Regions from separate parts of the Lactiplantibacillus sp. ME-2 genome, predicted to be linked through region 1. Evidence: predicted binding sites of a transcription regulator. Region 1 holds the regulator's gene; each other region holds the start of a gene.
The links. Region 1 encodes CtsR, which represses protease genes until heat stress. Its sites were predicted from a motif close to TTGGTCAAAAAAGGTCAAANA; they were not measured.
Positions count from the first base shown of each region.

Region 2: MMY95_RS04105 (Bax inhibitor-1/YccA family protein) is a predicted target of CtsR. The motif match lies at 5,293-5,313, and genes of this name have one in related genera.
Region 3: MMY95_RS08515 (ATP-dependent Clp protease ATP-binding subunit) is a predicted target of CtsR. The motif match lies at 2,136-2,156, and genes of this name have one in related genera.
Region 4: clpB (ATP-dependent chaperone ClpB) is a predicted target of CtsR. The motif match lies at 5,876-5,896, and genes of this name have one in related genera.

Region 1 covers NZ_JAKZEQ010000006.1:93,000-100,812, forward strand. The annotation lists gene MMY95_RS03675 (ATP-dependent Clp protease ATP-binding subunit) at 53-2,557, opposite strand; gene MMY95_RS03680 (CtsR family transcriptional regulator) at 2,576-3,043, opposite strand; tRNA gene MMY95_RS03685 (tRNA-Pro) at 3,532-3,605, opposite strand; tRNA gene MMY95_RS03690 (tRNA-Pro) at 3,656-3,729, opposite strand; tRNA gene MMY95_RS03695 (tRNA-Arg) at 3,737-3,810, opposite strand; tRNA gene MMY95_RS03700 (tRNA-Leu) at 3,821-3,906, opposite strand; tRNA gene MMY95_RS03705 (tRNA-Gly) at 3,915-3,986, opposite strand; tRNA gene MMY95_RS03710 (tRNA-Thr) at 4,011-4,083, opposite strand; tRNA gene MMY95_RS03715 (tRNA-Leu) at 4,087-4,168, opposite strand; gene serS (serine--tRNA ligase) at 4,585-5,862, opposite strand; gene MMY95_RS03725 (deoxynucleoside kinase) at 6,145-6,780, opposite strand; gene MMY95_RS03730 (M15 family metallopeptidase) at 7,160-7,813, opposite strand, start outside.
Region 2 covers NZ_JAKZEQ010000007.1:66,682-74,494, reverse strand. The annotation lists gene narH (nitrate reductase subunit beta) at 1-1,353, shown strand, start outside; gene narJ (nitrate reductase molybdenum cofactor assembly chaperone) at 1,346-1,918, shown strand; gene narI (respiratory nitrate reductase subunit gamma) at 1,915-2,604, shown strand; gene MMY95_RS04125 (hypothetical protein) at 2,871-3,836, shown strand; gene MMY95_RS04120 (hypothetical protein) at 3,851-4,261, shown strand; gene MMY95_RS04115 (DUF2975 domain-containing protein) at 4,453-5,022, shown strand; gene MMY95_RS04110 (helix-turn-helix transcriptional regulator) at 5,040-5,246, shown strand; gene MMY95_RS04105 (Bax inhibitor-1/YccA family protein) at 5,502-6,218, shown strand; gene polA (DNA polymerase I) at 6,481-7,813, shown strand, end outside.
Region 3 covers NZ_JAKZEQ010000019.1:43,729-51,541, forward strand. The annotation lists gene MMY95_RS08515 (ATP-dependent Clp protease ATP-binding subunit) at 1-2,063, opposite strand, end outside; gene MMY95_RS08520 (hypothetical protein) at 2,546-2,743, shown strand; gene MMY95_RS08525 (phosphocarrier protein HPr) at 2,893-3,159, shown strand; gene ptsP (phosphoenolpyruvate--protein phosphotransferase) at 3,159-4,889, shown strand; gene MMY95_RS08535 (glycosyltransferase family 4 protein) at 5,430-6,608, shown strand; gene MMY95_RS08540 (glycosyltransferase) at 6,684-7,706, shown strand; gene MMY95_RS08545 (lysylphosphatidylglycerol synthase transmembrane domain-containing protein) at 7,710-7,813, shown strand, end outside.
Region 4 covers NZ_JAKZEQ010000022.1:17,272-25,084, reverse strand. The annotation lists gene dnaE (DNA polymerase III subunit alpha) at 1-1,996, opposite strand, end outside; gene MMY95_RS09215 (YjzD family protein) at 2,366-2,566, shown strand; gene clpB (ATP-dependent chaperone ClpB) at 3,217-5,820, opposite strand; gene pepT (peptidase T) at 5,934-7,172, opposite strand; gene MMY95_RS09200 (Nif3-like dinuclear metal center hexameric protein) at 7,211-7,813, opposite strand, start outside.

The DNA of each region.
Region 1 (7,813 bases):
TGACGCCTGAAGTGGACTACCACTTCAAGCGTCATCTTTAATTTAATCGCGCCTACTTTGAGGAAACGGTCGAACGACCATCTGCCTTAGGCTGGTTTTTAATATTAATTGTAATGGTACCCTTGCTAGCACCAATCGTAACTTGGTCATCGACCTTGATCGCGCCGGTCAATAATTCTTCACTCAACCGATCTTCGATTTCAGTCTGTAATGCCCGTCGAATTGGTCGTGCTCCGTACTCAGGGTCAAAGCCAGCCTTCGCAACCACGTCAATGGCAGCCGGAGTGATTTTGATCTTGATACCTTGTTGGGCCACTCGATCAACAATTTCTTGTGACATCAACTTAACGATTTCGTGTAATTCTTCCTTATTCAATGAATGGAAGACGATTGTTTCGTCGATCCGGTTTAAGAATTCTGGGCGGAACGTCTGTTTTAACGTTGCTCGAATCGTCGCAGCAACCGCATTGTAGTCATTGGCCTTATCAGTTGCACCAAAACCAACTGATTTTTCATCACGAAGTGTGGTTGCCCCAAGGTTCGACGTCATAATCAGAATCGTATTTCTGAAGTCTACCTTCCGACCCTTAGAATCCGTCAAGTAGCCGTCATCCAAAACTTGTAACAAAATGTTAAAGACGTCCGGATGAGCTTTTTCAACTTCATCAAATAGCACGACCGAGTATGGTTTCTGGCGAACCTTCTCTGTCAGCTGACCGCCCTCGTCATAACCAACGTAACCAGGTGCCGAGCCAATCAAACGACTAGTCGAATAGCGTTCCATGTATTCAGACATGTCGATCCGAATCATATTATCTTCAGACCCGAACATCGCTGCTGCCAAGGCTTTTGCTAGCTCCGTCTTACCAACCCCAGTTGGTCCTAAGAACATAAAGGAACCAATTGGCCGACTCGGATCTTTCAACCCGCTGCGCGCACGGCGAATAGCACGAGCCACTGCGGATACGGCTTCTGGCTGTCCAACAACCCGTTCATGCAAAATCTTTTCCAAGTTAACTAAGCGTTCACTTTCAGATTTTTGCAATTGCGTTAACGGAACCCCGGTCCATTCGGCAACGACCTGAGCAATATCCTCACCTGTGACTTGTAAATCATAGTGTGGTGTTGCCCCCTCAGTCACTTCGGCGTCTTGGTCAGCTTCGATTCGATCTAGGCGTTGCTTCAGTTTCATCTCCTGCTTACGAATATCAGCGGCCTGTTCAAAATCTTGTGCTTCGATCGCTGTTTCCTTATCCTCACGCAGTTGCGCTAACTTGTCCTGGTTCTTGGATAGCTTTGTTGGTTGATCCATCTGATCGATGCGGACTTTAGCTGCCGCCTCATCCATCAAGTCAATGGCCTTATCAGGCAAGAAACGATCACTGATATACCGGCTGGATAGCTTGACTGCTTGATCAACAGCTTCATCCGTAATCGTAACCCGATGATGTTCTTCATAGCGTGGCCGTAGTCCATCTAAGATTTCAACGGCTTCGTCTTCCGTCGGTTCATTGACCATGACCGTTGCAAAACGCCGTTCCAACGCAGCGTCAGATTCAATGTACTTTTGATACTCATTTAAAGTGGTTGCCCCAATCGTTTGGAGTTCCCCTCGTGCAAGTGCGGGTTTCAGAATATTAGAGGCATCAATAGCCCCTTCAGCACCACCGGCACCAATCAAGGTATGCAATTCATCGATAAATAAGATCACATGGCCATCGTTGTAAATTTCATCAATCACTTTTTTCAGGCGGTCTTCGAATTCACCACGATACTTTGTCCCAGCGACTAATGATCCCATATCGAGCATCATCAAACGCTTATCTGCCATATCAGTTGGCACATCACCGGCCACAATCTTTTGGGCTAGACCTTCGGCGATTGCAGTCTTCCCAACCCCAGGTTCACCAATCAAGACCGGATTATTCTTCGTCCGCCGTGACAGGATCTGAATGACCCGTTTGACTTCCTTGGAACGACCTACTACCGGGTCCATTTCTTGTTCACTAGCTAATTGGGTCAAATCGCGCGCCAGAGAATCCAAGGTTGGCGTTCCTTCAGTCTTCTTGCCACCGCGATTAGCCGCGTTACCCTTGCGCTTACTCATGGCGTCACTGACACCTAGCTTGCGAAGAACGACTTTACGCGTCTGACCTAGATCTAAGTTTAAATTCATTAAAATTCGCGAGGAAAGGATACTTTCATCAGAGAGCATCGCTAACAACAAATGTTCCGTTCCAATCTTGTTGGCACCGAGCCGTTTTGCTTCATCACCGGCAACGGACAAAATTTCTTTGGCCTTTGGTGAATATGGCAAGTAAGTATCCTTGCCAACATTGCTCAACGTCCCATAGCCAGTGAACCGTTCGATTTCTTCACGAATGTCATCTTCACTAACGGCATATTGTTGTAGCACCTTATTAGCAATTCCATTCTTTTCGATGGCCAATGCTAATAGCAAATGCTCCGTACCAACTGCCTGATGCTTGAAATATTTGGCCTGTTCCTGTGCCAGTACCAGCACACTTTTGGCACTAGGTGTAAATAAGTTATCCATTGCGATTCCTCGCTTTCTTTAGCTTTCGTAACGCAAGTGGTTCAAGATTCCGATAATTATCCGGGCCCGCAGACTGTTTTCTAAGTCCCGGTCCGTTAATCCTAACGTCTCGTGGTCAATCGCCACTAAAATCAATTGCGCTTCTCGACGATTTAAGACGTCGTCCTCGTATAAACTTTGGACGACCGCATAAGCATCTCGTTGTGTGATTGAATCGCCGATCACCTGTATGAGGGCGTCCAACACATCAGCATCATCGACCAAATTAACCTTCTCAATGCGAATATAACCACCACCGCCACGTTTACTTTCAACTAAGTAACCATTTTGGATCGTAAACCGGGTCTTAATCACATAATTAATCTGTGAGGGTACCACGTTGAAAAGGTCGGCAATTTCTGACCGTCGAATTTCAACATGCTCCGAGTCCGCCAAAATACTTTTTAAATACTTTTCAATAATATCCGAGATATTTTGACTTTGCATGTGCTTCACCCTTTTCATTATCTTTGACTAATATTGACTATTATTATACGAGGATAATGGAAAAAAGCAAAGAATTTCACCCAAACCGCGGACTAGCATGTGCTTAACGGTTGTTACAGCATAGCACGCCGAACGTTTGCTTTCAATTGATTCAACCGTTTAGAACCTCATAATGATTAAATTATTAGGTCTCCATATTCATTGAACTACCTATTTAAAATATGTCAAGTTGAGTCACTCCTCATTGCAGGCGACGGGCACTGGTATCACAACGATGAACAGCAGTTCTGAGACTAATTTCTCCGAGCTCATGACTAACAGTGGCTGTTGCCTTGTCAGGATCATGAGTCACAACCACCGTATTCTTCACATGGCTGACTTAGTGAGTAACGTCGCAAAAGTGTCCCTGACCGTTGAAACATCCCTGCTTACAAAAAAGGCCATAAAAAAATCCAGCCAAATGACTGGATTAGTTGGTTTAACCGTAATCGGGAAAACAGGATTTGAACCTGCGACCCCTACGTCCCGAACGTAGTGCTCTACCAAGCTGAGCTACTTCCCGAGAAAATTAAATAAAAAGCCTTAGCACTTAACTAAGACTGTGTTAAACGATCGGGAAAACAGGATTCGAACCTGCGACCCCCTGGTCCCAAACCAGGTGCTCTACCAAGCTGAGCTATTTCCCGATACTAATGCACCCAGTAGGAGTCGAACCTACAACCTTCTGATTCGTAGTCAGACACTCTATCCAATTGCGCTATGGGTGCTTATTTAAAATGCCGAGGACCGGGATCGAACCGGTACGGTTATCACTAACCGCAGGATTTTAAGTCCTGTGCGTCTGCCAATTCCGCCACCCCGGCAAATTAAAAGCGGAAGACGGGATTCGAACCCGCGACCCCCACCATGGCAAGGTGATGTTCTACCACTGAACTACTTCCGCATAATAAAGCTATTAAATTGTAAATGCCGACTAGAGGATTCGAACCTCCGACCTCCTCATTACTAGTGAGATGCTCTGCCAACTGAGCTAAGTCGGCATGTGCGGGTGAAGGGACTCGAACCCCCACGTCGTAAGACACTAGAACCTAAATCTAGCGCGTCTGCCAGTTCCGCCACACCCGCATGATGTTAATCATGCCTTGTTGCCGGTTCAAACAGTTCTTACTGGTATGCCTTGACAACTATTTAACTTTATCATCATGTTGAATACTTGTCAACAACTTTTTTCAAATAAATGGATAAATATACTTTTTACTGGATAAACAAGTTATATTTTTCCGACAAGAAATATTATAGCACGGTAGCCGAAAATAGCAAACCCTATTTTCAAAAAAAGGTGAATAAATTTCAGTAACCCCAGCTTTTTCGCCCTTTTGCGCCTGAAATGTTGTCCCAACATTCTGCCCGTCCCGCAATTATTTAGTCAACTCGGCCGTTATTTCCACTCACATTTTAAAATCGACAGTTCCCTTTAATACTCATTAATTATGCAAAAAAAGCGAACTCGCATCGCTGCGAGTTCGCTAACTTCATCTCAATTAACCTTGTTTTTCAATCTTCGTCTTACCGTGCATATATGGAACTAATACATCTGGAATCGTAACCGTCCCATCTTCATTTTGATAGTTTTCCAAAATAGCTGCAACGGTCCGACCGACAGCTAAGCCACTCCCGTTCAAAGTATGAACGAATTGCAATTTGCCATCGTCATCGCGATATTGAATGTGCGCCCGCCGAGCTTGGAAATCAGTACAATTTGAACAACTCGAGATTTCCCGGTACTTGTCTTGTTCTGGGAACCAAACTTCCAAATCATGTGTCATGGCAGCTGTGAAGCTCATGTCACCAGTCGTTAACGTAATAACGTGATATGGTAACCCAAGTTTCTTTAGCAATGATTCGGCATTGTTGGTCAACTTCTCTAATTCATCCCATGAATCTTCTGGTTTCGTGAACTTAACCATTTCAACTTTATTGAATTGGTGTAAGCGAATCAAGCCTTTCGTATCACGACCAGCACTACCAGCTTCTTCACGGAAGGCTGGTGATAAGGCCGTAAAGTAAACTGGTAATTTTTCAGCTGGAATAACTTCATCACGATAATAGTTGACTAATGGCACCTCGGCCGTTGGAATCAACGTCAAATCTTGCGTCGTAATCCGGAAAGCGTCTTCCTTAAACTTAGGAAATTGGCCGGTACCGTACATAGATTCATCAGTGACCATGTATGGCGGCAAAACTTCCGTATACCCTTCAGCTTCGTGCTGGTCTAAGAAAAAGTTGTAAACGGCGCGTTCCAGTTTAGCACCATCGCCCACGTAGTATAAGAAACGACTACCAGAAACCTTAGCACCGCGTTCAAAGTCTAAGATGCCTAAATCTTCACCGATATCCCAATGTGCTTTCGGCGTAAAGTCAAAATGCCGTGGTGTCCCGATTCGACGTAATTCAACGGCATCTTCTTCTTTCAAGCTAACTGGTACGTCGGGATGGGGCATGTTTGGTAAATGTGCAGCCATATCCTGAACTTGGGCATCGACTGTCCGCCGTTCTTCATCCAACGTCTTCACATCGGCGCTAACCTTTTGCATTTCTGCAATTTCGGCACTAGCGTCTTCCTTGTTCCGCTTCTTCTGTGAAATTTCGCCTGAAACTTGGTTACGCGTCGACTTCAATTGTTCGCTCTTGGCGATCAATTCACGACGCTTTTCATCAGCGGCCAATAAATCATCGATGTCACTCGCAGCAACGCCCCGATGACCAAGCTGTTCTTTTACAAAATCTGGATTTTGACGAATCATTTTAACATCTAACATAACGACGTCTCCTTTTCACTTTTAATCGTAAATAAAAACAGTCTCTCCTCCCAATTGGGACGAAGAGACTGCGATTCGCGGTACCACCCAAGTTCAGGATCATGATTAATCCCACCCTTAAACGGATAACGGCCGTGCCGTGCAGTATTACCTGCCCACATTGTCGCGCCGGAGTTTCGACTACCGATTCACACCACCCACCGGTTCTCTGAACGTCTACTTAAAAACGCGCCGTGTTTAATATTCACTGTCTACTATAAAACATTGATTCTAAAAAGGCAACTAGCCTAAACTAGCCACTTTTTCGTCGATCAACCGAATGACTTCCTTACGCGCATCCGCATCGGCGACAAAGTCCAGCTGATCCCCGTCGATCTGCATCTTCGGGCTATGATCATAATTAGCGTACCAGTCGTCATAGCGTTCATTCAAAGTCTGATAATATTTATATAAATCAGGATCTTGATCAATTTGTTCGTAAGAACGGCCCCGCTTTTGGATTCGTTTGAGCATCGTATCAAAAGAAATATTGATATGAATAAGTAAATCAGGACTCTTTTGATGAGACGCTTCTGGCAATTCCTGCATCATGTTATCTAATAATGAATCATAAATGTCAACTTCGGTATTCGTCGCCCGGCCAAGATCACCATTCAAATGAAATAATAATGAATCTTCAAAAATCGACCGGTCTAAGACGTCCAGATCGTTAGCAAAAGCTGATTTAATACTGTCTAACCGTTTATTTAAAAAATAGATTTGTAATAAGAAGGCGTACTTCTTAGGATCCTTATAAAATAACGGCAAAATGGGATTATCATCAACTGACTCGTAAAACGCTTTAGAACCAAAGTGGTTAGCCACTAACTGCGTTAAACTCGTCTTGCCGGCACCGATTGTTCCTGACATTACAAGCATGGGGCGTCTCTCCTTTTAATCACGTCAAAATTTTGATTATCTCTAAAAGCAACACTACATATTGTACGCACCCACGTCTTAAAATGCAATATCTGGTGAGTCAATTCAGTAAAAAACTTCGCACCAGCCACAACTGCGACGCACTAGTCAGCGATCCCAGCAACTCACTAACACACACTGGGTTACCCAAGCCGGCGCTGGTGGCACATCAGCTTTGAGCGCGGCCTCTGACCAGCATGATCTGTCGTGACCAAATAATACTCAGTTGAGACGAACCCACATTGCTAAACCGAAGACAATTTAAAAGCGCACGCTAGCTAATTCCTAACGTACGCCATAAATGGTATTAATTGGGGCCATCAAGAATACGGCTAGCTTATTACTTGGCCGCCTTTTCTCGAGCCTGCAGCAAACTGACGTACTGTTCGAGAGTCAAATTGTGCTTAGTCATGAATTCCGCACTCGCCTTACCAACGTAACGGAAATGCCAAGATTCATAGTCAATCCCGGTCGACTGCTTACCATCTTTAGTAAAGCGCAACACAAATCCATAGTCCGCCGCGTGATTAATCAACCACTGCTGACCCTTGTTCTTGTCGGATGATGACAATAATTGATTACCATGAGTGCTGTACCAGTGCGTGTTCATGATATCTGCTGCGAGACCAGTTTCATGCTCACTACCACTAGGAACTGCGACATATTCTTTAGTCAGCTTTAAGGCTTCCTTGGCTGATTTTCCTTGATTCTCATAGGTTTGAATCGACTGATCCCAAACCTCTTTTTGATAAGCGACTGAACGATACCCAGACACGATTGTTGCTGGATAGCCGGCTTTTTTTGCCCCCGCTAGAAAGGCTTCCAATGGTTTGACGATAGAACTACGGACTTCAATACCATCCACGCTCGACTTATTAAATGTCATCTCAGCGCGCTTATGCCACTTATTGACGACCACTAAGTCGCTATCGGTCGATTTAACGCCTTTCGGTAAGGCACTAATCAGTCGTTGCCGCTTGGTCTGCGTCTTCGT
Region 2 (7,813 bases), on a different contig from region 1:
AGTAAAGGTAAACTTCAACTCCGAGCAGGTAATAAGGTCAATAAGATCGCACTCGGAAAGATTTTTTATCAACCTGATATGCCAGAATTGGACGACTATTATGAACCATGGACGTATGATTACCAAACCTTATTCGGACCTGAAAAGGCCCATCAACCAGTTGCACGCGCGACGTCGCAGATTACTGGATTAAAGATGGATCTCAAGACGGGCCCCAACTGGGATGATGATTTAGCAGGATCACCTGAATATTTCAAAGCGGACCCAAACATGGAAAAGATAGAGACCGATATCAAAGCGAACTTTGAACAGGCCTTCATGATGTACCTCCCACGTCTATGTGAACATTGCTTGAACGCACCATGCGTGGCGTCATGTCCTTCTGGGGCGATGTATAAGCGTGATGAAGACGGTATCGTCTTGGTTGATCAAGAACGGTGCCGCGGCTGGCGTTTTTGTATGACGGGTTGCCCTTATAAGAAGGTCTACTTCAACTGGAAGACCCATAAGGCTGAAAAATGCACGTTCTGTTATCCACGGATCGAAGAAGGTGAACCGACTGTCTGTGCCGAGACTTGTGTCGGTCGGATCCGGTATATCGGCGCCATGTTATATGACGCTGATCGGGTCGAAGAAGCGGCCGAAACGCCTGAGGAAGGCCAATTATACCAAGCACAGTTAGATTTGTTCTTGGACCCCAATGATCCAGACATCATTGAACAAGCGTTGGCGGATGGTATCTCTGAAGAAATGTTGGAAGCTGCTCAGAATTCGCCGATTTACCGGATGGCCGTCGAAGAAAAGATCGCCTTTCCGCTTCATCCTGAATATCGGACGATGCCCATGGTTTGGTACATCCCACCATTGTCACCAGTCATGAATTATTTTGAGGGCCGCGATTCGATCAAGGATCCTGAGATGATTTTCCCAGGAATCGATGAGATGCGCATTCCAGTTGATTATTTGGCTAGTTTACTTACGGGTGGCAACGTCCCGGCAATCAAGGGTGCCCTCTACAAGTTAGCCATGATGCGGCTGTACATGCGGGCTAAGACCGGTGGCAAGGACTTCGACGCGGCTAAATTACAACGCGTTGGCTTGACTGAGAACACGGCGACATCACTTTATCGCTTGCTGGCGATTGCCAAGTACGAAGACCGTTTTGTGATTCCACAAAATCACAAAGAACAAGTGGAAGATGCCCAGAGTGAACAGGGCGGCTTAGGTTATGACGAATGTGCTGGCTGCGCGTTAGCACCACAGCATGGCAGTATGTTCAAGAAAGCCGAAGCTGGTGAATCGACCAATCAAATTTACGCAGAAAGTTTCTACGGGGGGATTTGGCGTGATTAATTTTAAACAATTAACAACGATGCAACCCACGCTAGTCACTTTGTCGCGGTTGATCGACTATCCTGATGAGATGACGTTCGCTACGGCTACCCGTCAGAATATCGTAACGGGCTATCCGGCGACTGTTCAAAAAGCCAAATTGTTGGCGGCATTCGATGAACTAGCCGCCCAACCGTTATTAGCGCAACAGGCCCACTATGCTGGCTTATTTGAGATGAACAAGCGCTACACCCTCTATATGAGTTTTTACAAGATGACGGATTCCCGGGAACGGGGGACCATTTTGGCGAAGCTCAAGATGATGTATGAAATGTTTGGGCTGACGACGGTTAGTAGTGAGTTAGCGGACTTCCTGCCGCTACTGCTGGAATTTCTAGCGTATGGCCACTTTGCGGACGATCCGCGACAACAGGATATCAAGCTGGCTTTTCAAGTTATTGAAGATGGCACCTATACGATGTTACAAAATGCAACGGCCGAATTGGATGATCCATACTTTCGGTTGTTACAAGTCGTACGGGCGGAATTACGGACGTGTGTGGAAACGGGGGTCGCGGCATCATGAAAGATTTCTTTTCCGTAGTACTGTGGGTGATCTACCCGTATGCCATGTTATTATCGTTCTTCGTGGGGACGTTTGTGCGGCTGAAATTTTATCCGGCTAGCGTCACGGCAGTTTCCAGTGAAATGCTGGAGAAGAAAAAACTGATGATTGGGGCCATCACTTTCCACGTTGGGATCATTTTAGCCTTTTTTGGGCATATCTTAGGGATTCTGATTCCGAAAGCTTTTACGGACTTTTTGGGAATTTCAGATGAGATGTACCATATGTTCGGTTCCTTAATGATGGGGACTGGGGCCGGAGTTTTGGCCCTTGCCGGGATGATTATCCTGACGTACCGGCGGTTTACCAATGTACGGGTGTTTGTCACCAGTTCTTGGAGCGATTTAATGGTCAACGTGGCATTGTTGATTACGATCATTTTAGGATTGGCTTCAACACTATCCGGTCCTTTACATCCGGCGTTTGACTACCGGACAACACTCTCAGTGTGGGCGCGCTCATTGTTCTATCTCCAACCAAAGTGGTGGTTGATGGCTACAGTGCCGTGGATTTACAAGACGCATGTTATTTGCGGCTTAGCAATTTTCGGCTTTTTCCCATACACGCGGCTGATTCACGCGATTGCAATTCCTTACCAGTACTTCTATCGGCGTTACATCGTTTATCGGCGGCGGCCACGAGTTTAGTGAATCGTTGCGAACTTTAAGCAAAAATGGTTTTTACGGCACGGATGGGTGCGGTAAAGGCCATTTTTTAGTTGCGCCGATTTGTCCTGGTCAAGCTGCGGGTTGACTGTCGAAATCTTAGGCATGATCAGTGGTAATTTAGAACGTACAGATACAACTCCAAGGGGATATGTGCCAATTCGTTTTGGGGTGTTTCCCTAATAGGATTTGCAGTGGTGGGGTGCTATGCTGAATTTAATGAAGTGAATGGTGAAAGGAGTTTCGTCATGGCTAAGTTTAACTTTACGCTGAACGCTGCGCGGATGGACGCGAGTGGGCACTATGATTTTCAAAATGTGTTTGAATTTCCAGATTTTATTGAAATGCGGCCAACTTTGCGAGCAGCGGTACGCACGGTGGCTCGGGAGGCTTTTGATCAGCTCGTATTGCCGGTGAAGGTGGAACGGATGACGACGTCGCTGGAGGAACAATTAGAGCGTGAGACGCGCAAATATGAGCGGCAAGTCGGTGTTTATGACAATCAAAAGAGTGAGCGCAATCAGCTGGTACGGTTATTCACGCAGGTCTTACAGGTCATCAGCCGAACTGACGAAATCACTGAAGAACTTGAAGACATTATCTATGCCGTCAATCAAACTCGTCTGAGTCTGATTGGGCTACCAGCACTTGAAGGTACTGGCGAACTATACGATGCCGACCGCGATCGTGAACTGATTGCGGGGACGTACTATTATTTTGTGACCCGTCTGTTAGTACGGCCATATTTACGCGATATACAGGGTGACTTGGTTCCAGAGAACGTCACGGCGGCGGGCCGCCACTTAGTCGTCCGGATGACCACGTATGCTTACCGCGATTGGGACGCGTACCTGGTCCATGAATACGATGAACAACATCTGATCAAAAACGAGAAGGGGCTGACGAATACAGCGTATTATGACAAGCTGGAAGCGGTCGAATTAAAGTATGCTGATCATATTTATGCCGAGGTGTTGGCCGACACTTATCAGGAGTTTGTGAAGGTGTTAGTCCCCGATCAGCTAGAACGTTTTGAAATCATGTCGAGTGACTTGCGGCCGTTATTAGCTAAAAATCCGGGGTTGCGCATTCGATTGGCCGCCATTGTCAATCGGCATTTTAAGTTGGACCAGGATGGCTATGAGCACGTGATGGACGCGCCCCTGCAAGAAATCAAACAAAAATACCAATTTTATCGTGAAAACTTTAGTTGAGGAGGCAGTTGCTGATGACTGTAGATGCACAGTTAGGTACCGAGGCGTTTGAAAAAGTGATCTTTATGCTCGACGTCGTCCCGACCAAAGACAATATCCAGGAATTTGCCATGCAAGGTAACTTATACCCAGAACCAATCGATGAGACCGCGTGGGCGTTGCCAGGCTACCTGTCAGATGACTACAATATCTTCTTAGTCTTAGCTCCGAACGTCTTGAATCATTGGACCGTGACGTGCGCGCAAGTGACCATTGAAAACGGGTACGACATCACTGAGATGAGCAACGTTGTCCCGACCGGCACTGGCATGAATGCGGTGGCCCATGCCAGTAAGGCGGGGGCCATCGAACTATTGGCCTATTTTAAGACCTTGGAAGCCAATGGACTAGGACACTTTGATGATGAAGTCTGGCAGTATGTGTAGCGCGAAGGTTGGCAAAAAATTGTAAATTGTGATAGCAAAATAGCGTAGTTGTTCGGTAGTCGTAATGGGCTGATTATTGAACAACTATTTTTTGATATATTTAATAAACAAATAAAAATCGTTGGTAATCAAATATTGATTATCGTTTATCGATATGATATCTTAATGGTAAGAATACGGGGGTGTAAATTATGTCAAGAATGATGAAGATGGGAACGGGAACGTTGAGGGTGATTTTGTGGTTTGCATCAATATTAATTTGGTTTAGCATTTTTGTCCCGATTGAATATCTCGTTAATTATTTTTCGGGCGAAACGACAAATTATATTTTACACAGTGATGACTTTATGATGCCGATTAAGACTCATGTTGCGAGTACGAACGCGATTGCTAGTTTTCCGTCAGGACTTTATACGACGTTAATGATTATTGGTTATATTCTGATGCTAGTTGGCGTATTTATAACTATTCAGGCAGTTTCAGCGATTGTCAGGCATATTCAGAAACAAGACTATTTTTCAACTGAAAATAGTCAACAGATGAATCGAATCGTAAAAGGTCAGATATGGATACTGGGCTCGTCGTTGTTAATGGCTTGTGCAAACCAATTGACGGTTAGTTGGCTATATCGGATTAGTCAATTTGGCCTTGGATGGGACAACTTGCTGAGCGCTTTTGTTGACCTAATTATCTTTGCCTTAATTGCTATGATTTACACTCGCGCCGTTAACATGAAGACTGAGAGTGATTTAACTATTTAAGAGGGAGGGTTGTCGTAATGATCAGGATTACCTTGAATGTCGTCATGGCACAACGTAACATGACGACCAGTGAATTAGCTAAACGAGTCGGCATTACGCCAACCAATATTTCAATTTTAAAGACTGGCAAGGCCAAGGCGATTCGATTCAGTACATTAGAAAAGATTTGTGCCGTCCTGGATTGTCAGCCGGGTGACATTATTAGTTACGTTGCTGATAAGTAGTGGTTGTCAGACATAAGAAATTCTTATCAAATTCACAGGCACAAACTATTTTACCTTCTTTGACTAATTTGATAGACTTAAGTTAAGAAAGTTGAGGTGACTGATTGAGATGGCTAGTCATAGGCAAATGATTGACAAACTAGTGTGGTGTTGTTACTAGCGCAGTCTGCGTTAGTAACGATGCACAAACTCAATTTTTAATCTTAACTCGGAAAAAGTAACGAGTAGTCAATTTTTAGGTGAAAGAGGGATTTTATGAACAATTTTCAAAATGACCCACAACCACGGACCATCAACACACAAGTTGGCCTCCGTAGTTTCCTAACTAAAATGTATGGGTTTATGACAATCGCCGTGTTAGTTTCGGCCTTTACCGTTTACTTAGCGATGACCACGTTCCAAGCACAAATTAATGCCGCCTTTTCACAACACCCATTCATCTTCTTGATGATCTTCATTGTCAGCATGTTTGTGATGATTGGTGGGATTCAAGTCAACGCGACACGCAATCCAGCGATGAGCTTCACCTTACTGATGCTCTTTGCCATCATCTTTGGGGTTGAAATGTCAGTGACCTTGTCCTTATACACGGGTGCCGTTATCACCGGTGCGTTCGTTGCAGCTGGAGCTGTATTTGCGACCATGGCGGTGATTGGGACGACGACTAAGCGTGATATTTCACGTATTGGGACGCACTTGATTGCAGCCTTGATCGGGTTGTTTGTCGCTTCACTGGTCAATATGTTCTTACAAAGTGCCATGATTAGTTACATCTTTTCATACATTGGTGTATTGATCTTCGCCGGCTTATCCATGTGGGACGCTAACCGGATGCGCAACATGTATTTGCAATATGGTGACCAGGTTTCATCGACTGGTTTGGCCGTTACTGGGGCCTTACAATTATACTTGGACTTCGTTAACTTGTTCCTCTACTTCGTCCAAATCTTCGGTGGCTCAAGCCGCGACTAATCATTAAGATAATTATTAAGGATTATGACCAAGATGTCATAATCCTTTTAATTTACCGAAAATGGGTTATTTCACGGGTTTTCGGTGGACCGAACTCCCGTTTTACTTAATTGTTTGGTACAATTATAAGGGTAAATAATTAGTCGTTCAGCCTGTACTGACAGGCGCTGCGAATCAGACCGCCAATCGAGTGGTATTAATGGTCTGAGTGACGGATTTTCATAAAAATGATGATTTAAATTAAGAGATGGGGAGCAAACTAATGGCAAAAAAATTATTACTGATTGATGGTAACAGTGTGGCATTTCGGGCGTTCTTTGCGTTGCATAGTCAACTGGAACGGTTCGTAAATCCAGACGGCCTGCATACCAACGCCATTTATGGCTTCAATACAATGCTTGACCACATGATCAAGGCAGTCGAACCCACGGATATGTTAGTGGCTTTTGATGCGGGTAAGACCACGTTTCGAACAGCCATGTACGATAATTACAAGGGCGGCCGGGCTAAGACGCCTAGTGAGTTTTCTGAACAAATGCCGTATATCAAACAGCTATTAGACGCGTATGGTATCAAACATTATGAATTAAAAGACTACGAAGCCGATGACATTATTGGCACACTGGCCGGTCAAGCGGATCAAACCGGCTACACCACGACGGTCGTCACTGGTGACCGTGATTTGACGCAGTTGACGACCGAGCATACCACGGTGGCCGTGACCGTTAAAGGTGTTTCTGAAGTGGAACACTATACGCCGGCGCACGTTGAAGAAAAGCTGGGCATCACACCGGCACAAATTATTGACATGAAGGGGTTGACAGGTGATACCTCGGATAACTATCCGGGTGTCACCAAGGTTGGTGAGAAGACCGCCCTTAAATTACTCAAACAGTATGGTACGATGGAAGGCATTTATGAAAACATCGATGCCATGAAGCAGAGCAAGATGAAGGAACATCTGATTGAGGATCGCGAACAAGCGGCGCAGGCTAAGGTGCTAGCAACAATCAAGCGGGATGCGCCGATTGATGTTCAATTGGCTGATTTATCCTATGATGGCCCGGATCTTGACCAGCTGGCCGCGTTTTATCAGAAGATGGACTTTCAATCATTTTTGAAGAAATTACACCTACAGTCGGACGAACCAGCAACGCCCGTTGATTATACCGTCTTGACGAAAGCTAACCTGACGGAATTGCAACAATTTACCGATCACGTGGACTTTTATTTGGAGATGCCAACGCCGAACTACCACACGTCGGCCTTTGCTGGCTTTGCCATCGGAGCGGATGATCACTGGTACATCAGTCGGGATGTGGAATTATTAATGCAACCGACTGTGGCTGATCTCTTGAGTAGCACAACGATTACCAAGGACGTTTTTGATATGAAACGCACGACGGTCGGGCTTAATCGTTTGGGTATTCAGCTAGGTAAAGTCGATTTTGATCTTTTACTCGTTTCATACTTATTAGATACAAATGATAACAGTAACGATTTGGGAAGTTTAGCTGAGCAACACGGGTACACTGACTTACCGAGTGACGAGACCGTTTATGGTAAGGGCGTTAAGCGTGCCATTCCTGAAGATG
Region 3 (7,813 bases), on a different contig from region 1:
TTGTAACCTAGTTCAACGAGTTTTTCCTCGACAGGTTCTGTGACGTGGACGTGTAAGCCTTGGTTAGCTAACATGCCGTTGACATCTTCGATCATCAAACCAACAATTTTCATCAAGTTTTCCTTAGATAAAGCGTTGAATTGAATGATGTCATCGAACCGGTTTAAGAATTCTGGCTTGAAGTAGTCCGTCAACCGGCTAGTGATATCGTGCGTCTTGCCTTCAGCAGCGGCACCAAAACCGACATTAGCTTCACTGTCGCCAGTCCCAGCGTTGGAAGTCATGATGATGATCGTATCCTTGAAGCTGACAGTCCGACCTTGTGAGTCGGTCAGCCGGCCATCATCGAGGATTTGCAAAAACATGTGCATGACATCCGGATGAGCCTTTTCAACTTCGTCTAGTAAGACTAGGCTATATGGATGACGACGAACCTGTTCAGTTAACTGACCGGCTTCTTCATAGCCAACATAGCCAGGCGGTGAACCGATCAACTTAGCTACTGAATGTGGTTCCATGTATTCACTCATGTCAAACCGAATCATGGCGTCTTGGGAACCAAACAGTTCCTTAGCAAGTTGTTTAGCTAATTCAGTTTTACCAACCCCGGTTGGGCCAACAAACATGAAGGAACCAATTGGCCGGCCAGTTCCGTTCAGACCGATTCGATTACGCCGGATGGCCCGGGCAACTGCTTCAACCGCTTGGTCTTGACCAATAACCGTACTCTTAAGGTCGGGTGCTAAGGTCTTCATTTGAGCCTGTTCCTTAGCCTGCAAGTCACCAACTGGAATACTTGTCTTTTCTTCGACAATTTGTTCCATGTCCTTGACTGTTACAGTGGCAGTATCGTTATTAGGCTGGTCTGAACTTTCATCGGGCTTAGCTTTTTCTAACTTAGCAACTTGATCGCGATAGTAGGCGGCTTTTTCGTAGTCTTCCTTCTTCAAGGCGTCCTGTTTCTGCTTTTCTGCCTCGTCGATCTTTTCTTGAATCGTCTTTGGATCGACCGTCTTCAACGTCAAGTTCTTACGTGAACCAGCTTCATCGAGTAAATCGATGGCCTTATCAGGTAAGAAACGATCTTGAATGTAACGATTTGACAACTTGACGGCTGCCACAATGGCATCTTGATCGTACTTAACGTGATGATAGTCTTCGTACTTCTTCTGAATACCTTCGAGAATCTTGATAGATTCTTCCACGCTCGGTTCGTTGACCGTGACCGGTTGGAACCGGCGGGCGAGGGCGGCATCCTTTTCGATGTCGCGGTATTCGTTTAATGTCGTGGCCCCAACTAATTGGAAATCACCACGGGCAAGGGCGGGTTTCAGGACGTTCCCAGCATCCATACCACCTTCAGCATTACCGGCACCCATGATTTCATGGATTTCGTCAATGAAGAGGATGATATTCGGATTGCTTTGAACTTCCTTCATTAATTGTTGCATTCGTTGTTCAAATTGACCTCGAATACCGGTACCTTGAACAAGGGAAGCCACGTCCAAACGAATAATTTCTTTATCTAACAGTTTTTGTGGAACTTGACCAGAAACGATTTTCTGTGCTAGTCCTTCCACGACCGCCGTTTTACCAACCCCAGCTTCACCAATTAAAACGGGGTTATTCTTGGTCCGGCGATTCAAAATCTCGATAACCCGATTAATTTCGGTATCGCGACCAATCACTGGATCGATTTTGCCCTGTTTAGCTTGCGCTGTTAAGTTGAAGCCGTATTGGCCAAGGAGGCCACCGCCGTTGTTATTGCCACGACGATTGCCGCCATTAGGACCAGCTGGCTGGGTCGGTGGGGTCTGTTGTTGCCGGTAAGCGTTATTAGGATCAACGCCACCCTGCATTGCACGGAAAATGTCGTCAAGACCACCAAAACCGAATGGATCTTGTGCCATATCAGCACCTCCAACTCCGTTATTTGGTTGCTGTTCCTGATTCTTTAGCAGTTGATAGCAATTTTGACAAAGGTTGATTTGTCGCCGCTGACCGTTGACGCTCGTATATAAATGGATCGTCGCTTCGTTCTTATGGCAATTGTCACAAAGCATTATGCTGTCACACACCTTTCGCATCAGAAATATAACTAAATCGATTAGGATCATAGTTAAAGGTTCATCGGCTCTTTGACCTTTGTTGACCTTTGACTATTAGTATAGCGAATTTACGGACTGTTGCAAGTGAAAAGCCTCAGGGTCAAAACTGGACGTGCGGCCGGGATAATTCGCAATGGCTGATTGATTCAATTATTTCTGAATAGTCTGGATAGTCGCAACTCATAGCTTGTCATGTAACCGGATTCGTTGTATATTAATTATCTGGTTAGGATAAGTGATGATGTAACTGTCTGTCTATATTATAGTACAAAGCGGTTTTTTTGCATGTATCGAGCCTGACCAGTTTTGATGTTTGCAGCGCATCGTTTTTCATTGGTGACCGTCAACAGCCAGTGAGCGGCGGAGAACTTTGTTCGTAAATATCAAAATAATGATGCAGTAATGTGTCAACCTAACTTTGAGGAGGCGGTAATTGTTTGGCAACGGATTATACCCAGTTAATGGAAGCGTTGCGTCATGGCGAACGCGACAGTTTTACCGTAACGCCGGATGAATTTATGGCTTTTCACGACGCCTATATGAAGTATGAGTATCGTAAACGAGTCATTGGTACAGCGGACTTAGATGGCCGCATTGTTTACCATTTCGAGAAGGATGGTAAGACAACCAATTAATAGGCCTAGCTTGAATGAAAGGGCTTGTATTTTAATTGGATAATTGCTATCATCATTATTAAGGGCTCTTGAGTATACGTGTTGGCGGCAACTCGAATTGACTCGGAACCAATTTTAAATTTATTTATCTTGAAGGAGATCGAATAGTTATGGAAAAGAAAGAATTTCACGTTATCGCAGACACTGGTATCCACGCACGTCCCGCAACTTTATTGGTACAATCAGCAAGTAAGTTCAACTCAGAAATTACGTTGCAATACCAAGACAAGTCCGTTAACTTAAAGTCCATCATGGGTGTTATGTCACTCGGTGTTGGTAAAGACGCTGACGTTACCATTTCTGCTGAAGGTGCCGACGAAGCCGACGCTATCGCAGCTTTAACTGAAACGATGAAGAAAGAAGGATTATCTGAATAATGGCTGAAAAGGTACTAAAAGGAATTGCGGCCAGTGATGGTGTTGCAATTGCTAAGGCCTATATGCTAGTTGATCCAGATTTATCATTCGAAAAGACAACAGTTTCCGATACGGATGCTGAAGTTGCACGGTTACATGACGCTTTCGATGCTTCCAAGGCTGAACTAAAGGTCATTAAAGACAAAGCGGTTGAAAACTTGGGTGAAGAAGAAGCAGAAGTTTTTGAAGCTCATATCACCATTTTGTCTGACCCAGAAATGCTCGGACAAATTGAAGGTAAGATCAAGGATGATAAAGTCAATGCTGAAGAAGCTTTGAAGGAAGTTACTGATACTTTCATTTCAATGTTTGAAGCGATGACGGATAATGCATATATGCAAGAACGAGCCGGTGATATTCGCGACGTAACGAAGCGGGTCTTAAGCCACTTGTTAGGGGTAACCTTACCAAGTCCAGCTTTAATTGACTCCGAAGTAATCGTGGTTGCCCACGATTTAACACCTAGTGATACAGCTCAACTTGATCGTAAGTATGTTAAGGGCTTCATTACTGACATTGGTGGTCGGACTAGTCATTCAGCCATCATGTCACGGACGCTTGAAATTCCAGCGGTCGTTGGATCTGAATCTGCCACGACTGATATCAAAGAAGGCGATACGGTCGTCTTGGATGGTATCAACGGTGACGCTTTAGTATCCCCAACGGATGCTGAAGTTGCTGATTACCAACAAAAGGCTAAAGACTTTGTTGCGCAAAAGGCTGAATGGGCTAAGTTGAAGAACGAGGCCACCGTTTCTAAGGACGGCAAGCACTTTGAATTAGCTTCTAACATCGGGACACCTGACGATATGGATGGGGTTTTGGATGCTGGCTCTGAAGCCATTGGATTATTCCGTTCAGAATTCTTGTACATGAACAGTTCAGAATTACCTGACGAAGATACCCAATTTGAAGCTTACAAGAAGGTTGTCGAAGGGATGAACGGCAAACCCGTTATTGTTCGGACCATGGATATCGGTGGTGACAAGGAATTACCTTACTTGCCATTACCTGATGAAATGAACCCATTCTTGGGTTATCGGGCTATTCGGATTTCCCTCGATCGTGATGACATCTTCCGGACCCAGTTACGTGCGTTATTACGTGCGTCACATTACGGTCAATTACGGATTATGTTCCCAATGATTGCAACGCTTGACGAATTCCGTAAAGCCAAAGCTATCTTTGAGGAAGAAAAAGCCAAGTTGGTTGCAGCTGGTACGCCTGTTGCTGACGACATCAAGCTTGGTATCATGATTGAAATCCCAGCGGCAGCTATTTTAGCTGACCAGTTTGCTAAGGAAGTCGACTTCTTTAGTATTGGGACTAACGACTTGATTCAATACTCATTTGCTGCTGATCGTGGTAACGAACAAGTGTCATACTTGTATCAACCATACAACCCATCGTTGTTGCGTTTGATCAAGCATGTTATTGACGCTGCTCACGCGAACGGCCGCTTCACGGGTATGTGTGGTGAAGTTGCTGGGGATCAGATTGCGGTGCCATTATTGATGGGCTTAGGTTTGGATGAATTCTCAATGAGTTCAACTTCCGTGCTTAAGACACGTTCATTAATGAAGAAACTTGATACTAAGGAAATGGCTAAATTAGCTGATAAGGCACTTAACGAGTGTGTTACTAACGAAGAAGTCAAAGAATTAGTTGAAAAGAACGTCTTCGGTAAATAAACAATCAAACTAAGAGCAAATCTGCAGATTTGCTCTTTTTTTGTGGGTAAATGCGGGTCATTAACCAGTTGGTACTAGCCCCGGGTTTAGCACGACGGGGGAGTGGGCTACCCGCACCGGTATGATGAGAGCTGGCACAGTACATGACGCGAATTGACTGGACATTTAGGCATTGTGACAATTGTCCATAGTTGCGACCGCGCGCTAGTCAATGATGGACACAGGGCACATTGCTACTCGCTGTTGACGGTGAAGAGTTGGTGTAGTGAAAACGATGTAATGGCGGTGTTGAGTGATGCCTAGCGATTACAATTCATCATTTCGAATTCATTTTCTATAGGTGTAGCTGGTCAGATAGATTTTGTCATGAACTCTTAATTTATATTAAGATTATTTGCAACTCGGATATTTAACCAATATAATGTTTATAATACAGGCATTAAGTCGAATTCGTGATGATCATGAAATAATGATCTAAGCGCGGTTAAGCAACATCGATTAGCAGCACGGTTAATTGATGGAAATAAGGGGAGAATCTACGTGAATATCGGGATATTTACAGACACATACTATCCACAAGTGAGTGGGGTCGCAACGTCAATCAAGGTGTTACGCAATCAACTCGAACGGGCTGGTCATCAAGTCTATATCTTTACGACCACGGATCCCCATGTTGATAAGAATATTTATGAACGCAATATTTTTCGGTTTACGAGTATTCCATTTGTTTCGTTCACGGATCGGCGCATCGCCGTTCGCGGGCTTTTTAAGGCTTACCAGGTTGCTAAGGATCTTGGCCTGGATATTGTTCATACGCAGACAGAATTCTCCATGGGGATGATTGGTAAGTTTGTTGCCAAACAATTAAAAGTCCCATGTATCCATACGTACCACACGATGTATGAGGATTATCTACATTATATTGCGAATGGTAAGTTGTTAAAGCCATACCACGTTAAGGAGGCCACACGGGCGTATTGTTATCATCTGAACGGGATTGTAGCACCGAGTGAGCGGGTTGCAAATACACTGACGGGCTACGGCGTTAAAGCGCCAATTCGCATTATTCCGACTGGAATCGACATTAATCAGTACGAGCAGCAGTCGACGGTGGATTATCGGCAAAGACTCGGCTATCAGTCTGATACGCCAGTATTACTTTCCTTGAGTCGTTTGGCCTACGAGAAAAACATTCACGAAGTCATTGCAGCCCTACCGGCGATCTTAGAACAGGTGCCGAATGCCCAACTCCTGATTGTAGGTGATGGTCCGGCACGTGAAACACTGGAAAATCAGGTTCAAGACGCCGGCTTAACGGCGCACGTACAATTTACCGGTGAAATTGATAATGATGAAGTTTATAACTATTACCAGATGGCTGACCTGTTCGTTTCGGCTTCGAACTCAGAATCACAGGGGCTGACGTACATTGAAGCAATGGCTGCGGGCCTTAAAACGGTAGTGGCTGCTAGTCCGTACACGGATCAATTACTTGATGATCCGTCACTGGGGACGACCTTTACAAGTGAGACCGATCTGATCAAGGATGTTGTGCGTTATTTACAACATCCCAATACTTTTAACGATCCCAAGCCACGGCAGAAGAAGCTTTACCAAATTTCCGCAGAGTATTTCGGCAAGCAAGTGATCAACTACTATCAAGACGTACAGCTGGCGTATTCTGAATCAGCGGATAAATCGGCGAATATTAGTAATTAACGTGTGTCAAATCGTCAATGAGCACCGCCAAACCGGGGATGCTTATTCGACGTATGACGCGTAAGGGGACGAATTATGTTAGACATTACCATGTTTTCAAAAGCTGACTCCGTCAAGGGTCAGGGAGTCGGCAGCGCCTATCTAGAATTGATGCGGTTGTTGCGGACCCATTGGCAGGATGAATTTAATATTAAAGTCAATCGATATGGGCGCTCCGCCGTTTCACATTACCATACGGTTAATCCAATGTTTTACCTGTCTACGTTTATGCCTAATCGAGGCCGTAAAATCGGTTACGTGCATTTCTTACCAGAGACGCTCGAGGGTAGCTTGAAGTTGCCACGACCATTCCAAATGATTTTCAATCGTTATTTAATCTCATTTTATAAGCGGATGGACCACATTGTGGTGGTGAACCCGACTTTCATTCCAAAATTGGAAGCATACCATATCAAAAGAGCAGATGTAACGTATATTCCGAATTTTGTCAGCAAACGTGAATTTTACGAAATGACTAAGGCTAAACAGTTGCGCTTGCGCCAACAATACGGCTATGATCAAAATAAATTCATGATTATCGGGACCGGTCAGATTCAGGATCGGAAAGGTGTTCCTGATTTTATTACGCTTGCAAAGCAGAATCCAGATATCCAGTTTGTATGGGCCGGTGGGTTCTCGTTTGGCCGAATTACGGATGGTTATCAGGAGTTGAAGCAGGTGGTGGATAACCCGCCAGCTAATCTGTCGTTTCCAGGCATCGTTCCTCGTGAGAAATTGGTGGACTATTATAATATGGCGGATCTTTTCTTACTGCCTTCTTATAACGAGTTATTTCCGATGTCCGTGTTGGAAGCCTTCAGTTGTGGGACACCAGTATTGCTCCGGGATTTAGATTTGTACCGGGCAATCATTGATGGCTACTATCAAGCAGCCAGTGATGTTGATGATATGCAACGACAGATCGACCAGTTACGCCATAATCCAGCCGGGTTGCAATTCTTGCATGACAAGGCGGTTTTGGCTGCTCAGGATTATTCGGAAGAGCGCCTTGCCAAAGTTTGGCATGATTTTTATTTGCAACAGGCAAAAGAGGGGTAGTCAATGACAAGAAAAAATATCTGGTCATTACTCGTAATGGTTGCGTTAGGCGTCGGCATTTCGTGGTACTCACTGCGCAATGTCAAACTAAGCAATCTAATGGACGA
Region 4 (7,813 bases), on a different contig from region 1:
CTTGATAGACCAGAATACCGTACGTTGGTCCTAAGATGGGCGCAAGTTGTTCCGCCGGATAACTGACCGGTTCTTGGCCTTGTTTGCGGGCAATAAAATGGTCGATATTTTCCATGGGCCCCGGCCGGTAAAGTGCATTGACCGCGGCGACCAATTCAAAGTTATCCGGGTGCAGACGCCGTAACACGTTTCGAATTCCCGCCGATTCAAATTGGAAGACTCCGGTCGTGTCGCCCGCCTGAAATAATTTCAGGGTCGCTGGATCGTTCAAATCGATTTTAGTAATAGCCAGTGGCCTGCCAGTTTGACGCTGCACATAATGTAGCGCACTTGCCATCAAAGACAAATTCCGTAATCCTAAGAAGTCCATCTTTAACAAACCAACCGCTTCAACAGTGTCCTTAGTATACTGGGTCATCATCATAGTTTCACTACCTGCTTGTAGCGGTACGATCTGAATTAATGGTTTTTGGCTTAATACCACCCCGGCCGCGTGTGTTGAATAATGTCGTGGCAACCCTTCCAAACGGCGAGCTGTTTCAAATAATAATTTATTTTTAGATGAATCAGCAACGAGGTTTTGTAACCGTTGTGAGCCCTGGTAGGCCTGGTCAAGTGTAATATGCAATTGGTTTGGGATTGCGGCACTCCAGTCACTCATCTCGTAAGTTGAGAGGCCAAACACACGGCCAACATCGCGCAGTGCTTGCTTTGCTGCCAAGGTCCCAAACGTAATGATTTGTGCGACGCGGTCATGACCATACTTATCATGAACATAATTAAGTACCTGTTCACGGCGATTATCTGGAATATCCAAGTCAATATCTGGCATATTCGCCCGTTTAGCGTTCAAGAAACGTTCAAATAGCAAGTCATATTTTAAGGGATCGACATCCGTAATATTGAGTGCATAAGCAACTAATGAGCCTGCTGCAGAACCTCGCCCAGGTCCAGTTGTAATCTGGGCCTCATGCGCAAAATTCATGACATCCCACACGATCAAAAAGTAATCATCAAAGCCCATCTGATCGATCACGGTCAGTTCGTGATCCAAACGGTCCTGGTAAGCCTGCTGATCAACCGACGGCGTTATTGCCGCCAATCGCTCCGTTAGCCCAGCCGTGCATAACTGCCGTAAATAAACGTTCGCTGGTTGTCCAGCGGGCGTTGGAAATTGCGGCAACTGTGGCTGTTGAAATTGTAATTCAACTTGACACTGTGCCGCAATTTCGGCCGTAGCCGCCACCGCCGTCGTCAATCCCAGTTGCTCATAGTCAGCCGTTACGGTGTTGGCCGGCCGTAAGTAGTGACTGCCTTCGATACCTTGTAACGATTCGGGCTGTTCGATCTGTTGGCCCCGATCGATTGCTCGCAAAACTGAAACGGCAAAGTAATCCTTTGCTTGGACATAGTCGACTGGATCTAACGCAACTACCGGCAATTGATGCTGTTGCGCAAAGGCCGTCATTGTTGTTCGCAATGCAGGGGCCTGATCCAAAGAAATCCCTAAGTAAAGGCTAGCAGAGTCGACCGCCTGCCTCAGCGTGGTAATCCAATCAGCAGCTCGCTCAGCGGTGTTTTGTAACAACAGCGCAGCTAGTTCACTGTCTTTAGCCGGGGTTAAGACCATTAAATGGTTCAAATAAGGTAATACGGCTGTTAGCGACAATCCTGCATCCGTCGCCGTCTGCTTCATCGTCGACAACCGCATCAAGTTTTGATAGCCAGCTTGATCTTTCGCAAGCACGACCAGACTAAACGTTTGCGCCGTTAGTTCACGTCCTAATAAGTTCAATGTTATTCCCAATATCGGGTTAATTTCTGCCTGGCGACAGGCATTATAAAAATCAACAATACCGTACATGATATCAACGTCTGTTAAAGCCAACGTGGAATACCCCTGTTGCTTGGCAGTTTGGACTAGCTCACTAACTGTACTAGTGCTGTGAAGTAAACTAAAAGTACTCAATACTTGCAATGGAACATATTGTGCCACTATCGCCGCCCCCTTTCATAAAATATCAGCTTTCAACTCGCATCGAAAACGTAACATCAGATCAGCTACGTCAAGCCCGCTCCAAATTGATGGGTAAACAAAGAATTTACCAGTCTATTCAATGCCAGTTGATGACCAATCTTGTCCTCAGATATATTCGTTACTATTCATTATACCAAACAGTTGTTCTAAGCGGCAGTTTTAAGTCATCAGATAACGTGCACGGTTATTTTTAGATGGATAACTAGGGTTTCACCGCCGTCTCGTCGTAATTATATCAACCTAATTAAAGCCTTAATATCCCGTTATTACCTAATTGCTTTTTCCTGTCGGTGTGTTAAAATAATTTTCATTGGGAGGTGTCGGAAAATGATGAGACAACTTACGATTATCTTTTGGAGTGTCCTCTTCGGTGAGGTCATCGGCTACATCGGTGGTGCTCTTGAACAGTTGGACTATAACTTTGGTGAAATCGGCATCGTTGCTGCAATTTTCGCGCTAGTCGTGGTCAACAGCATCACTTATATTACTAATCATTCCCAACCCGCTAAAGGTTCAGATAATAAGTAATTAAAAACAACCAGAGGCTTCGCTTAGTCTCAGCACAACAAAAAAAGACGAGTATCCCGATTGCGGTTACTCGTCTTTTTTTGTTGTGTGCTTGACGCGCCAGCCAACTAGAATGCTGGTACATACCCGACCCTAACATTCAGATTAATGACGCTTACGATCCATCACTTGCTTTGAGCATTTGCAGCGTTTTGGCATATTTCTGCTTTGCGCGTTGTGCTGCTGCCCAAAATGCCAAATCGGCCGCTGATAAAGAACCACGTTGTACATTAATTTTTCAATTCATTTTTTGCATACTGGTCAAACCTTTTACGATCGTCGTCCATGTTCGCTTACTCCTCGATTTTGGAGTAGCTTAACACGACAGCGTCGGCGGTAACAACTCTTTTCTCAGTATGAGGTTAAACGCACGGGCGCAAGGTCCCCCTCGTCCGAAGCTAAGCGCGGCTACCATCATCATAAACCAAAGATAGCTGCCTCACACCTACACGATCAAGCCATCCAGAATCATAGGCTCAACCAAGTCACAATAATAATCCGCCTAAAAAAAGCTGGCCCGTGAGCATCGCAAGGTGCTCACGGTCCAGTTTTTATTGGCCCAATTATCGTCACTGAAACGCATTATCACGCGTTCAAATCAGTGATTACGCTTATGCCGGCTGGGTCGATTGGTTTTCGAAGACTAAGTGATCGTCCATCAAATTAATGGCGACTGTCGATTTTGGTGCCACGCGCCCCGCAATGATCTCTTTTGCCAGCGGTGTTTCGACGTGATTCGTGATAAAGCGCCGGAGCGGCCGGGCACCGTATGCCGGTTCATACCCCTGCTTAGCGATCCACTTCTTCGCTTCGTCAGAAATTTTCAGTGTAATCTCACGATCTTGGAGACGGGCAGACAACCGATCAATCAATTTCACCACAATTTCCTCAATCGCGCCCAATTGTAGTGGCGTGAACATAATGATGTCATCGATTCGGTTCAAAAATTCCGGTTTGAATCGACTTTGAACCAGCTGCATAACCTGTTGATGGGTGTCGGCCGACAAGTGACCCTGGTCATCAACCCCCGCCAGTAGCAACTCTGATCCTAAGTTCGACGTCATAATCAAGATGGTATTTTTGAAGTCGACGGTCCGCCCTTGACCATCCGTCAACCGACCGTCATCCAATACTTGTAACAAGATGTTAAACACATCTGGATGCGCCTTTTCAATTTCATCGAATAACACGATCGAGTACGGATTACGCCGGACAGCTTCGGTCAACTGACCGCCTTCTTCGTAACCAACGTAGCCCGGTGCCGCCCCGACCAATCGCGAAACGGACTCTTTCTCCATATATTCACTCATATCGATCCGAACCATATGATCATCGGCGTCAAACAAATTCTCAGCCAATGCTTTCGCTAATTCCGTCTTACCAACCCCAGTTGGGCCTAAAAACATAAAAGAACCCAGGGGACGATTAGGATCTTGCAAACCGGCCCGCGAACGTAATACGGCATCCGAAACGGCATCGACCGCCGCATCCTGACCAACCACTCGTTCATGCAAATGGTCCGCCAAGTGTAATAATTTCTCCCGCTCACCGGCAACCAGTTTGGCTACTGGGATTCCTGTCATCCGGGAAACCACGTTTGCAATCTGATCTGGCGTGACGGATTCCTCAACTAACCAATCTTCATGATGATCATTGGCTTCCATGGCCTTCAACTCTTGTTCCAGCTTTGGAATCGTCCCGTGCTGCAACTTAGCTGCTTGTTCCAGATCATAATTATTTTCAGCATTTTCCAAGTCGTGCTTAGCTTTGTCTAACGCCGACTTTTTGTCGCTTAACGCTTGGAGACTCTTCTTTTCACTGTCCCAGCGTTCGGATAAAGCCCGCTGTTTTTCCTTTGCGCTGGCGAGTTCTTTTTGTACATCCGCTAGCCGTTTAACGGAGGCATCGTCAGTTTCCTTCTTTAAGGCGGCTTCCTCGACCTCTAAACGCATTAATTGTCGGTTGACTTGGTCTAATTCCGTTGGGTTGGAGTTCATTTCGACCCGAATTTCAGCAGAAGCCTCATCTACTAAATCTAAGGCCTTATCTGGCAAGTAACGATCCGTAATATAACGATCAGATAACTTGGCAGCGGCCACTAAGGCGTTATCATGAATCCGAACACCATGATGGATTTCAAAGCGTTCCTTTAAGCCACGTAAAATACTAATTGTATCTTCAACACTCGGTTCAGCAACCAATACTTTTTGGAACCGCCGCTCGAGCGCCTTGTCCTTTTCCATGTACTGACGATATTCATCTAACGTCGTGGCCCCGATCAAATGAAGTTCTCCCCGCGCCAACATTGGTTTCAACAAGTTACCGGCGTCCATACTGCCTTCTGTCTTACCAGCACCAACGATATTATGGATTTCATCGATGAACATGATGATCTGCCCATCGCTCTTCTTGATTTCCTTGAGGACGGCTTTGAGTCGTTCTTCAAATTCACCACGATACTTCGCCCCGGCAATCAGGGACCCCATATCTAGCGAGAACAACGTCTTATCTTTTAAGTTCTCCGGCACATCACCACGAACAATTCGTTGCGCTAGGCCTTCCACGATGGCAGTTTTCCCAACTCCCGGTTCACCAATCAAGACAGGATTATTTTTCGTCTTTCGTGACAAGATCCGAATAACATCCAGAATCTCTTCGTCCCGGCCAATTACTGGATCTTGATTCCCCTGGCGCGCCTGCTTAACCAAGTCGACGCCGTACTTTTCCAAAGCTTGATACTGATCTTCCTGATTACGTGACGTGACCCGTTGGCCCCCGCGAATACGATCAACGGCATTCTTGACTTGTCCTGCCGTGATGCCTTGCTGATTCAAGTATTTGGTCAACTGATCACCAGTTTGATCCATCAGCGCTAAAGCCAAAGTGTCGGTCGCAAGGTAATCATCACCTAACGCTTTGCGCTTAGCATCGGCAGCCTGCATCAGCGTAGCTAGACTACTGCTCATACTGCCACCGTACTGAACGTTACCACCGCTAACAACGGCAATGTCATCCAGCTCACGGTCGAGCTCTGTTTGTAATTGGTCTAAATCAGCGCCGGCCTCACTAAAGATCTGCCGAACCAGTTCGCCTGGTTGCGTTAAAAACTTAAATAGATGGGGCACCCCAATTTCTTGATGGCGCCGTGTTTGTGCGATTTGTTGTGCCTGTTGTAAGGCTTGTTGTAAACTTTCTGTAAATTGTTCTGGATTCATATTGTACCTCCTCAAAAACGGTAGCAAAAAGGCAGCCGTCATAGCTGCCAATTTTTGTTTGACCTTTATTGACTATTAGAGTATAACCCGTAAGGTCAAACAAGGTCAAGGATTTAGTCCTGGTCATAATTATCCTGAACGATTTGTAAGACAACGTCCACGGCTTGGGCCATCACTTGTTCTGAAACGTATTCAAACCGACCGTGCATGTTCTCACCGCCAGCAAACAAGTTTGGTGTCGGCAAGCCCATAAATGAGATCTTGGAGCCATCCGTCCCACCACGAACCGGATAAATGGCTGGCGTGATACCGAGCTTGAGCATGGCTTGTTTGGCCAATTCAACGACCCGCATATCTTTTTCAATGATTTCGCGCATATTGTAATACTGGTCCTTCATGTCGACCTTGATCCGGGCCACACCGTCAGCCAAATTCAGCCGATCCGCAACCGCCATAAATAACCGTTTACGTGCTTCGAACTTATCGCGGTCATGATCACGAATAATGTAAGTCATCTTAGCGCTGTCAACGGTCCCGTCTAAACTAAGCAAGAAGAAGAACCCTTCACGGCCTTCCGTGTGTTCCGGGACATCATGTGCGGGTAACGCCGATTGAAAATCAACGGCTAACTGCAAGGCGTTGACCATCTTATCCTTAGCTTCCCCTGGATGAACGTTGACACCTGTAATCGTCACCGTCGCTTGGGCCGCGTTGAACGTTTCATACTCCAGTTCACCAAGCGGACCACCATCGACGGTGTAGGCATAATCGGCGCCAAAGGCAGGCACATTAAAGTGATCAGCACCAGTCCCAATTTCTTCATCGGGACCAAAAGCTAACCGAATCTTGCCATGTTTGATCTCAGGATGGGCCAACAAATATTCCGCAGCACTAATGATTTCAGCAACACCAGACTTATCATCAGCTCCAAGCAGCGTGGTTCCATCAGTTGTGATCAGCGTGTGACCAGCATAGTTCTTTAAGTTTGGGAAGACCGCCGGATCCAGCACATAGTCCCCGTTTCCGAGCTTAATAACTGATTCACCGTCATAATTGTCAACAATTTGTGGATTGACATTTTCCGCGTTAAAGTCAGCCGTATCAATATGTGAAATGAAGCCAAGGGTTTTAACAGCTTTGTCACTATTCGCAGGAATCGTCGCAAAAACGTACGCACTTTGCGCATCCTGTTCAACATCGCTCAAGCCTAAATCAGTGAGCTTACTCATTAATTGCTTTAAAAAGGCCGTTTCACGTGGTGACGAAGGAATTGTCGTTGATTCCTCATCTGAACGACTATTAATTTTGACAAAGGTTAAAAAATCTGAAATTAAGTTTGGATATTTTGACATATGATAACTTCCTTTCCTTATTAAAGTTCATGATTAACTTAGATGAAGGTAAACGGATCAGTATTCAGCTGAGACGCCACAATCTCGATTGGCCAGCCAGCTTGTACACGCCATTGATCAAACAGCTTAGTGAGTTGTGACTTACAAATACTCTCGATATGGTGGCCTGGATCAATGACCGTCAACCCGGCTGCCAGCATATCGTGACCGGTGTGATAATAGACATCCCCGGTCACGTAAGCTTGTGCACCTGCTCGCAACGCTTGGGGATAGAACTTACCACCATCGCCGCCCAGGACGGCCACACGGGTAATCCGTTGTCGGGGATCGGCACTGACTAGTCGCAGGCCGCTGACACCAAATACTTGCTTACACTGTTCGGCAAATGCCTGCGCTGATAACGGTGTCGGCAAATCACCGACTCGGCCCATATAATACTGATGACCGCCAGACAACAGTGGCACAACCTGGTAATCCCACGTGTCAGCGGCTAAGTCATTAATGCCCGCTACCGCAGTTGGAATCTGATCGGCTAGTAAGTCGACGCTGAACTGTTCACCCGAGTTGACAGCGTAACGATCTAGCGTGGCACCCACGGTATTCGTTAAGTATTCCTGTACCGTTTCAACTTGATTGGTCGG